Regions from separate parts of the Pseudoclavibacter sp. JSM 162008 genome, predicted to be linked through region 1. Evidence: riboswitches for the same ligand, from Rfam matches in the RefSeq annotation. Region 1 holds a riboswitch; the other holds the start of a gene.
What was found. A riboswitch is a leader RNA that binds a small molecule or an ion and turns the genes downstream of it on or off. The one in region 1 is predicted to bind thiamine pyrophosphate.
Positions count from the first base shown of each region.

Region 2: it holds a riboswitch for thiamine pyrophosphate, as region 1 does, so the genes downstream of both, ABVF28_RS02505 (ECF transporter S component) here and ABVF28_RS08885 (YkoF family thiamine/hydroxymethylpyrimidine-binding protein) in region 1, are expected to answer to the same signal.

Region 1 covers NZ_JBEWYX010000008.1:135,341-139,666, reverse strand. Annotated here, with positions in the region: gene ABVF28_RS08895 (ABC transporter ATP-binding protein) at 1-1,560, opposite strand, end outside; gene ABVF28_RS08890 (ECF transporter S component) at 1,550-2,140, opposite strand; gene ABVF28_RS08885 (YkoF family thiamine/hydroxymethylpyrimidine-binding protein) at 2,137-2,778, opposite strand; TPP riboswitch at 2,806-2,913, opposite strand; gene ABVF28_RS08880 (VOC family protein) at 2,939-3,280, opposite strand; gene ABVF28_RS08875 (LLM class flavin-dependent oxidoreductase) at 3,403-4,326, shown strand, end outside.
Region 2 covers NZ_JBEWYX010000002.1:217,299-221,624, forward strand. Annotated here, with positions in the region: gene ABVF28_RS02500 (ABC transporter ATP-binding protein) at 1-1,313, opposite strand, end outside; gene ABVF28_RS02505 (ECF transporter S component) at 1,319-1,972, opposite strand; TPP riboswitch at 2,024-2,133, opposite strand; gene ABVF28_RS02510 (spore germination protein GerW family protein) at 2,158-2,490, opposite strand; gene glgX (glycogen debranching protein GlgX) at 2,640-4,326, shown strand, end outside.

The DNA of each region.
Region 1 (4,326 bases):
CGTGTCGGCGAGGAGCTCGCCGTCGCCGAGCACAAGCACGCGGTGGGCATGGGCGCACACGGCCCGCAGCTCGTGGCTCGAGAACAGCACGCCGCATCCGGACGCCGCCGTGCGCTCGAGCTCGCGCATGGCCGTGATGCTCGCGCGCCGGTCGAGGCCGTATCCCGGCTCGTCGGCGAGGAGGAACGGCCGGTCGTGCGCGAGCATGGCCGCGATGCTGAGCCGCCGCTGCTGCCCGCCGGAGAGCCGGAAGGGGTTGTGGTCGAGGGAGCTCGCGAGATCGAAGCGTTCGACGAGTTTTGCGACGCGCTCCGCGTCGCCGGGCCCGAGCCCGTGCTCCATCTCCCGCCGGAGCGTCGACTGCGCGAACTGGTGCTCGGGGTTCTGGAAGATGAGACCGGGGCGCGGGCCGTGGATGGTCCCGCCACCCGGCCGGGCCAGGCCGGCCATCGTGCGCAGCAGGCTCGACTTCCCGCATCCGTTGCGACCGAGGAGCGCCACGACCTCGCCCGCCCGGAGCTCGAAGCTCACGCCCCGGAGCACGGCGCCGGGTCCAGTTGCCGCCGCGGCTGCACTGCGCTTCCGCCTCGGCGCCCCTCCTGCGACGACGTCAAGCGACTCCACGCGCAAGGACGGGCCGTGAGCAGTATCCGATGATCGGGGTGCGGCGGTTCGGGGGGCAGCCCCTTCGCCGAGCGTCGCGACCGCTTCGGCGACGGCCGGGTTCGCGAGACCGCCGCTCAGCCCCGTCGTGGCGGCGAGTTCCGCTTCGAGCGGCAGCCAGCATCCGGCCGCCTGCAGTTCGACCGCGTTGTCGAGCAGGACCTGTCCGGTCGATCCATCGTGTGCGATGATGCCACCGCGGCCGACGACGATGGTGCGGCCGGGCAGGCCGGCGATGCCGCGTGCCCCCGCGTATTCGTCAAGGCGGTGCTCGACGAGCACGACCGTCGACGCGCGCGCTGTCGCGGCGTCGATGGCTCGGCGGACGGATGCGATGCCCTCCGGGTCGAGCATGGACGTGGGCTCGTCGAGCACGAGCACGCGCGGCTGGGTGACGATGGCCGCGGCGAGGGCCACCCGCTGCGTCTCCCCGCCGGAGAGCGTCGCGGAGCGTTGGTCGATCAGCGTCGACGCTCCGACGGTGTCGAGAGCGTTGGCCACGGCAGGACCGATCGACGGGGCGGGCCACGCGTGGTTCTCGAGCGGGAAGGCGACTTCGTCGGCCACGTCGGGGAGGCACACCGACGAGGCCGGGTTCTGCGCCACGACGGACAGGTTCCGCGAGATCGTCGGCACGTCATGCTCCTGCGTGTCCATGCCGCAGACGCGCATGGTCCCGCTCACCTGCGCTGGCACGGCGTGGGGGATGACCCCGCTCAGCGCCTGCAGCAGCGTCGACTTCCCGGAACCGGACGGCCCGATGACGAGGACGTGCTCGCCCGGCTGGACCCGCAGGTCCACCGGCCCCAGCCCGTCGCCCGACGAGTGAATCACCTCGAAGCCGTGCGCCTCGATGTCGAACTCCGGGCTCTCCGAGGGCGCCGTGTCAGGCCGCACGGCGCACGGCCAGGGGCTTCGTGTCCTGCACGATCGCGAAGTTGTCGAGCACGCCCGTGCGCACGAGTGCGTCGACGATGAGCTTCGCGAGGAGGCCGCCGAGGATGATGCCGGACGCGAGCTGGATGCCGAACCGCAGGAACAGGATGTCCTGCCCGTACCAGCCGGAGCGGAACGCCGAGTAGAAGAACACGAGGCCAGCACCGAGCGCCCCGGAGATGGCGTACCGCAGCCAGCCGTACTTCCTGTACCGGCCGATCGCGAAGGGCAGCTCGCTGCCGACGCCCTGGATCGCGGCCGCGACGAACAGCAGAGGGCCGACCGCCGAGCCGAGGAAGACGACCTCGATGACCGAGGCGAGCACCTCGGCGATGACGCCGACGAACGGCCGCCGGATGATGGCGATCGCGATGGGCGCGACCAGCAGCCAGCCGCCGAAGAGGAAGTGCTGGGCGAGGTCACCCGCCGGCCCCATGGCGATCGAGAGCGCCGTCCAGGCCTGCACCAGCGCCCAGTAGAGGAATCCGAAGACCGTGCCGAGCACGACCATGAGCACGATGTCGCGCAGCTTGAGGCTCATGCCCGCGCTCCCGCTGCTGCGCCTGCCGCGTGGCTCGGGCTGTTGAGCGAGATCGTGAGGTGGCTCGTGACGTGCTGCACGTGCGCGCCGACCCCGGCCCAGGCCACGACGACGGTCTCGAGGACGCGGCCGAGGTCCCCGCTGAGCTTCGTGACGAAGTGCTCGGATGCAACGAACGTGCCGCTCGCCTTGGCCGTCTCGATGGCGGCGTAGATCTCCCGCATGTGGTCGGGCGTCCGCGCATCCGCCCCCGCGTCCTCGAGCGGGTACAGCGCCCATTCGGCGCTCGCGAAGCTCCCCGTGTGCCGCCCGCGCGGGGCGTCCACTCGCCGCGGCCCCGCGCCGCCTGGCAGCTCGCACACCGCCTCGCCGGGGCAGCCGCGAGAGAGCAGCACCTGGACGGAGGCGTGCAGTCCGGTCGCGGCGACGTGCTGCGTGAGGTCGGTGAGCCACCGCAGCAGCGCCTGCTCGTCGCCCCCGGCGTACGTGCTGACATCGCCCGTCTCGAGGATCAGCCCCGAGGAGTCGGCCGCGTCGACCGCGGCGAGGATCACCTCGACGTAGCGGTCTGACATGACCGAGAGCGTGACTCTCGCCCCCACCCCGAATGCGAGTGGGTCTCGAGTGATGGATTCCATGTGCGTGCCTTCCGTCGGAGCGTGACGGCACGGGTGAGTCGACTCCCTTCGCTGGCATTACCCAGATCAGGTTCAACGGTCGGAGTTCGAGTACTCCCTCTCAGCCCGACTCATCGGGCTCCCGTGCACGGCCACACTGTAGCCCCGACGGTGCGCGCGGCTAGCTCGAGGCACTCGTGAAGACGACGTGATTGCCCTCGGGGTCGAGCACCTGGAGGATCTGGAAGTGAGTGGCGTCTTCGATCCCGCCGTGCTCGATCTTCGCGGCGTCGAGCCGCGCGGCCACGCTCTCAAGGTCGTCGTCGTTGAACACCACGGTGGATTTTCCAGAGCGACTCGAGTCGGCCCACAGCTGGAGGCCGGCCTCGCTTGTGAAGTGCCACTCCAGGAGGCCGGGCATCGGATTCTCGTCGGGACCCCGCCCGAAGAGCCTCCCGTAATATTCCGTAGCCTGAGCCAGGTCCGACACGGTGATCTGCGCGAGCACTCCGTTGATAGCCATGCGTCCCAGCATGCGCGAGAAGGGTGCGAGGACCCTCAACGAACATGTCCCCGCGTTTCGACGCGTAACGGGCCGCGACGGGCGCCGTGGACCGAACTCGGGGCGCGGCCTAGCGTCGCACCATGACGAACCCCAACCGAATCCACCTCGGCGTCGCACTCGATGGCGCCGGCATCCACCCGGCGGCCTGGCGGGAGCCGAGCGCTCGCCCAGACGAGCTCTTCACGCCCGAGTACTGGGTGGGGCTCGTGCAGCTCGCCGAGCGGGGCCTCCTCGACTTCGTCACCATCGAGGACTCGCTCGCGCTCCAGAGCGGCGAGTTCCTCCGCCAGGACAACCGGACCGACGAGGTCAGGGGTCGCCTGGACGCGCTCCTCATCGCCGCCCGCGTCTCGCCCGTCACGGAGCACATCGGCCTCATCCCGACCGTCACGACGACGCACACGGAGCCCTTCCACGTCTCGAAGGCCGTCGCAACCCTCGACTACACGAGCCTGGGCCGTGCGGGCTGGCAGGCCCGTGTCTCGCCCGGTGCGGAGCACGCGCACTTCGGACGTCGGGATGCGCCGCTCGTCGGCGAGCTCTTCGCGGAGGCCAACGACTTCGTCGAGGTCGTGCGCAGGCTCTGGGACAGCTGGGAGGACGACGCCGAGATCCGCGACGCCTCCACCGATCGGTTCCTCGACGCGGCCAAGGTGCACCGCATCGAGTTCGAGGGCAAGTGGTTCAGCGTGCGCGGACCGTCGATCACACCCCGGCCCCCGCAGGGGCAGCCGGTTGTCGCCGCGCTCGGTCACGCCGAGGTGCCGTACGAGTTCGCGGCAGCCAGCACCGACCTGCTCTTCGTGACGCCGACCGACGTCGCCTCGGCCGTGCGCATCCTGAGCGAGGTGCGGGCCGCAGAGAAGAAGGTCGAGCGGGACGGCGAGCTGTCGGTGTTCGTCGACCTCGCCGTGTTCCTCGACGGGCCGGAGGAGACGGGGTCCGCCCGCCTCAACCGCCTCAACGCGAAGGGGCGCGCGCTCGGAGAGCCGCCGGCGGTCTTC
Region 2 (4,326 bases), on a different contig from region 1:
AGCACCGTCGCGACCGAGAGGCGGCGCTGCTCGCCGCCGGAGAGCGTGAAGGGGTGCGCTTCCGCGAGGTGGGTGAGGCGCAGCGCGACGAGGAGCTCGTCGACGCGCTGGCTCGTCTCGCGCTTGCCGCGGCCCGCCGCATCCGGGCCGATTTCCAGCTCGCGGCGGACGGTCCCCGCGACGAACTGGTGCTCGGGCTGCTGGAAGACGGTGCCGATGCGCGTCAGGAGCTGCCGTGAACGCCAGGCGGACGGATGCGGACCCGCCGGAGGAGCCGTACGGAAGCGGCCGAGCCCCCAGCCGCCGCGGCGCGCACCCGCGTCATCGCCCGCATCCCGGAGCGCCTGCGTGGCCCGCACCTCGCCCTCCACGGGCGTGAGCAGTCCGGCGAGCGTGAGCGCCAGCGTCGTCTTCCCCGCCCCATTGGGGCCCAGCACAACCGTTGACTCCCCCGCGCGCAGGGTCGCCGACAACTGCGTGTGCAGGGCATGGTCGGCCCGACCGAAGCCGAGCCCGTCCGCGATCAGCAGCTCCTCCCCAGGCGAGAGAAGGGCACGCGGCACCTGCGGTTCGTGGCCGCCGATCCACACGCCGGCGGCGAGCAGCGACTCGCGGTGCTGCTCGAGGACCAGGTCAGGGGTGCCGTCGGCGAGGAGATGCTGCTCGCCCCCGAGCACGACGACCCGGTCGACGCTCGAGCGCCACACGTCCACCCGGTGCTCGATGACGATGAGCGTCGCGCCGGACGCCTCCGCTGCGCGGACCACCGCCTCGCGCACCTCGTCCACTCCGGCCGGGTCGAGGTTCGCGGTCGGCTCGTCCAGCAGGATGAGGTCGGGGCGCATGGCGAGGACACCCGCGATCGCAAGCCGCTGACGCTCGCCGCCGGACAGCTGGGCCGTCGACCGATCGAGGGGCATCCGCAGCCCGACGGCGTCGAGCGCCTCGCGCACCCGCGCCCACGTCTCCGCCCGTGGGACACCGAGGTTCTCGCAGCCGAACGCGACGTCGTCGCCGATACGGGCGAGCACCGTGTTCGCCTGCGGGTCCTGCAGGACGAGACCGACCGTGCCGCGTGCATCGCTCGGGTGCTTGCCATCGACAAGCAGTGAGCCGAGCTCCTGCCCGTCATCCTCATGATCGCCGAGCACCCCCGCCAGGGCGGCCAGGAGCGTGGACTTGCCAGCCCCCGACGGACCAAGCAGCAGCACGGCCTCGCCAGGCTCGATCGTCAGGTCGAGCTCGGCGACGGCCAGCTTCGCCCGGTCGGCGTGGCGCCAGCCCCACCCCCTCGCCTCGACTCTCGCGCCCACGAGCGCTAGCCGATTCGCTTCGAGCTTCTACCCGCAGCGAAGCGGTTCAGTGCACCGGTCGCCGCGAGCGCGCGCGTCAGGAGCCAACCGACGACGCCAGCGAGCACGGCACCCGAGAGGACGATCGAGACGAGGTAGATGGTGAGGAACTCCGGACCCTTCTCGATGTTCGCGCTGAGAAAGAGCTCGAGCGTCCACGCCGCGACCGCAGCCCCAGCCCCAGCCAGCATCGCGACGCCGAGGCCGAAGCGCTTATAGAAGAACAGCAGGAAGATGAGCTCAGCGCCGAGCCCCTGCGCGATGCCCGAGTACACGGTCTCGATCGACCACTGGCTGCCGAGGAGCATCGAGACGCTCGCCGCGAGCACCTCGACGAAGAGCGCCGCGCCGGGCTTGCGGATGATCAGCCCGCCCAGCACCCCGCCCAGCAGCCAGATACCGACGGCGATACCGCCGACACCCGGCGTGAACGCATCCATGACCGTGAACCACGCGTAGCCCACGCTGTTCCAGACGATGAAGATGAGCCCCGTCGCGACGCCGAGAACGGCGGCCGTGACGATGTCGATGACCCGCCAGCGGAAGCGGCTCCTCGGCGACCTCGCCTGAGCCGGCCCCTGCGCTGGGGAGGTGTGAGATGGAGTTGAGGAAGTTGTCATGCGATGTGCCCTTTCGAGTGAAAGTGCACGGGCGCAGAGCCTGGGGTGGCTCTGCTCGGAGATGTGCCTCCCTGCGCTGGCATTACCCAGATCAGGTTTGACGGTCGAAGGCTTGTGCCTTCCTCTCAGCCCGGACTACCGGACTCCCGTGAACACCTCCAGTATAGGCCGAAGCGAGCCCCGAGCTACTTCTTGAGGGCCTTGATGAGACGCGGAAGCGCGTGCCCGACCGTCCACACCAGCGGAATCGAGACGACAAGCAGCGTGATGATGTTCGGGCGGAAGCTCGTGCCGAACTCGTCATCGACGTACGCGCCGACGGGGACCGCCATGCCGCCGCCGCCACCGCCGGAAGAGTTCTCCTGCCCCTCCTCGTTGCTCTCGCCGCCGCCGTAGCCGTACGAGACGAGGGCGACAGGAAGGATGGTGGCCTTGCCAAGCTCCACCTTCTCGCCGTAGGCGAGCGTGACGCCGAGCTTCTTGACGGAATCGGTGAGGTTCTGCGTGAGGTTCGTCATGCGGCCAGCGTAGGTCGTCGACATGCCTGCCAACCAGGAGAACTCCTGTGTGCTGGCGGGCGAGAGCGCTCCCACCCTTTGGTAGCTTTAGTGCCTGCATCCACACGCGATGTTCTTCGGTGAAGCAAGATGAAGCAATAGGAGCGTGCATGAAAACGTGGCCCGGAAATGCCTACCCCCTCGGAGCGACGTTCGACGGAAGTGGCACGAACTTCGCGATCTTCAGCGAAGCCGCCCACAAGGTCGAGCTCTGCCTCTTCGACGACGACGGCAACGAGGAGCGGGTGAGGCTCCACGAGCGGGATGCGCACGTCTGGCACGCCTACCTGCCGCACGTGCAGCCGGGCCAGCAGTACGGCTACCGCATGCACGGCGACTATGACCCGGCGACCGGCAGCCGCTGCAACCCCGCGAAGCTCCTCCTCGACCCCTACGCGAAGGCCACGACCGGAGACATCGACTGGGACCAGTCCCTCTTCAGCTACAACTTCGGCGACCCAGACTCGTTCAACGACCTCGACTCCGCGCCCCACATGATGAAGGGCGTTGTCATCAACCCCTACTTCGACTGGGCCGGCGACCGGAAGCCGGGCATCCCCTACAACGAGTCCCTCATCTACGAAGCCCACGTGAAGGGCCTCACCCAGCTGCACCCGGATGTGCCCGAGGAGATCCGGGGCACGTACGCCGGCATCGCGCACCCCGCGATCGTCGAGCACCTCAAGCGGCTCGGCGTCACCGCCATCGAGCTCATGCCCGTGCACCAGTTCGTGCAGGACAGCACCCTCATCGAGAAGGGCCTCCGCAACTACTGGGGCTACAACACCATCTCGTTCCTCGCCCCGCACGCCGACTACGCCTCCCAGGGGACGGCCGGGCAGCAGGTGCAGGAATTCAAGTCCATGGTGCGCACCCTGCACGCCAACGGCATCGAGGTCATCCTCGACGTGGTCTACAACCACACGGCAGAGGGCAACCACCTCGGCCCCACGCTCAGCTTCCGCGGCATCGACAACGCCGCCTACTACCGCCTCGAAGAAGACGACAAGCGGTACTACACGGACTACACGGGCACCGGCAACTCGCTCAACATGCGCCACCCGCACTCGCTGCAGCTCATCATGGACTCGCTGCGCTACTGGGTCACCGAGATGCACGTCGATGGCTTCCGCTTCGACCTCGCCTCCACCCTCGCCCGCGAACTCCACGACGTGGACAAGCTCTCCACCTTCTTCGACCTCGTGCAGCAGGACCCGGTGGTCTCGCAGGTGAAGCTCATCGCCGAGCCGTGGGACGTCGGCCCCGGTGGCTACCAGGTCGGCAACTTCCCGCCGCAGTGGACGGAGTGGAACGGCAAGTACCGCGACACCGTCCGCGACTTCTGGCGCGGCGAGCCCTCCACGCTCGGTGAGTTCGCGAGCCGCATCACCGGGTCCGCCGACCTCTACGAGCACTCCGGACGGCGCCCGTTCGCATCCATCAACTTCGTCACGGCCCACGACGGCTTCACGCTGCGCGACCTCGTCTCGTACAACGAGAAGCACAACGACGCCAACGGGGAGGACGGCAACGACGGCGAAAGCCACAACCGTTCCTACAACCTGGGTGTCGAAGGCCCGACGGATGACCCCGAGATCAACGCCATGCGCGCCCGCCAGCAGCGCAACATCATCGCGACGATGCTGCTCAGCCAGGGTGTCCCCATGCTGCTCCACGGCGACGAGCTGGGCCGCACCCAGCTCGGCAACAACAACACCTACGCGCAGGACAGCGAGCTCAGCTGGGTGCACTGGGAGAACGCCGACGAGCCCCTCGTCGAGTTCACGAGGGCCGTCG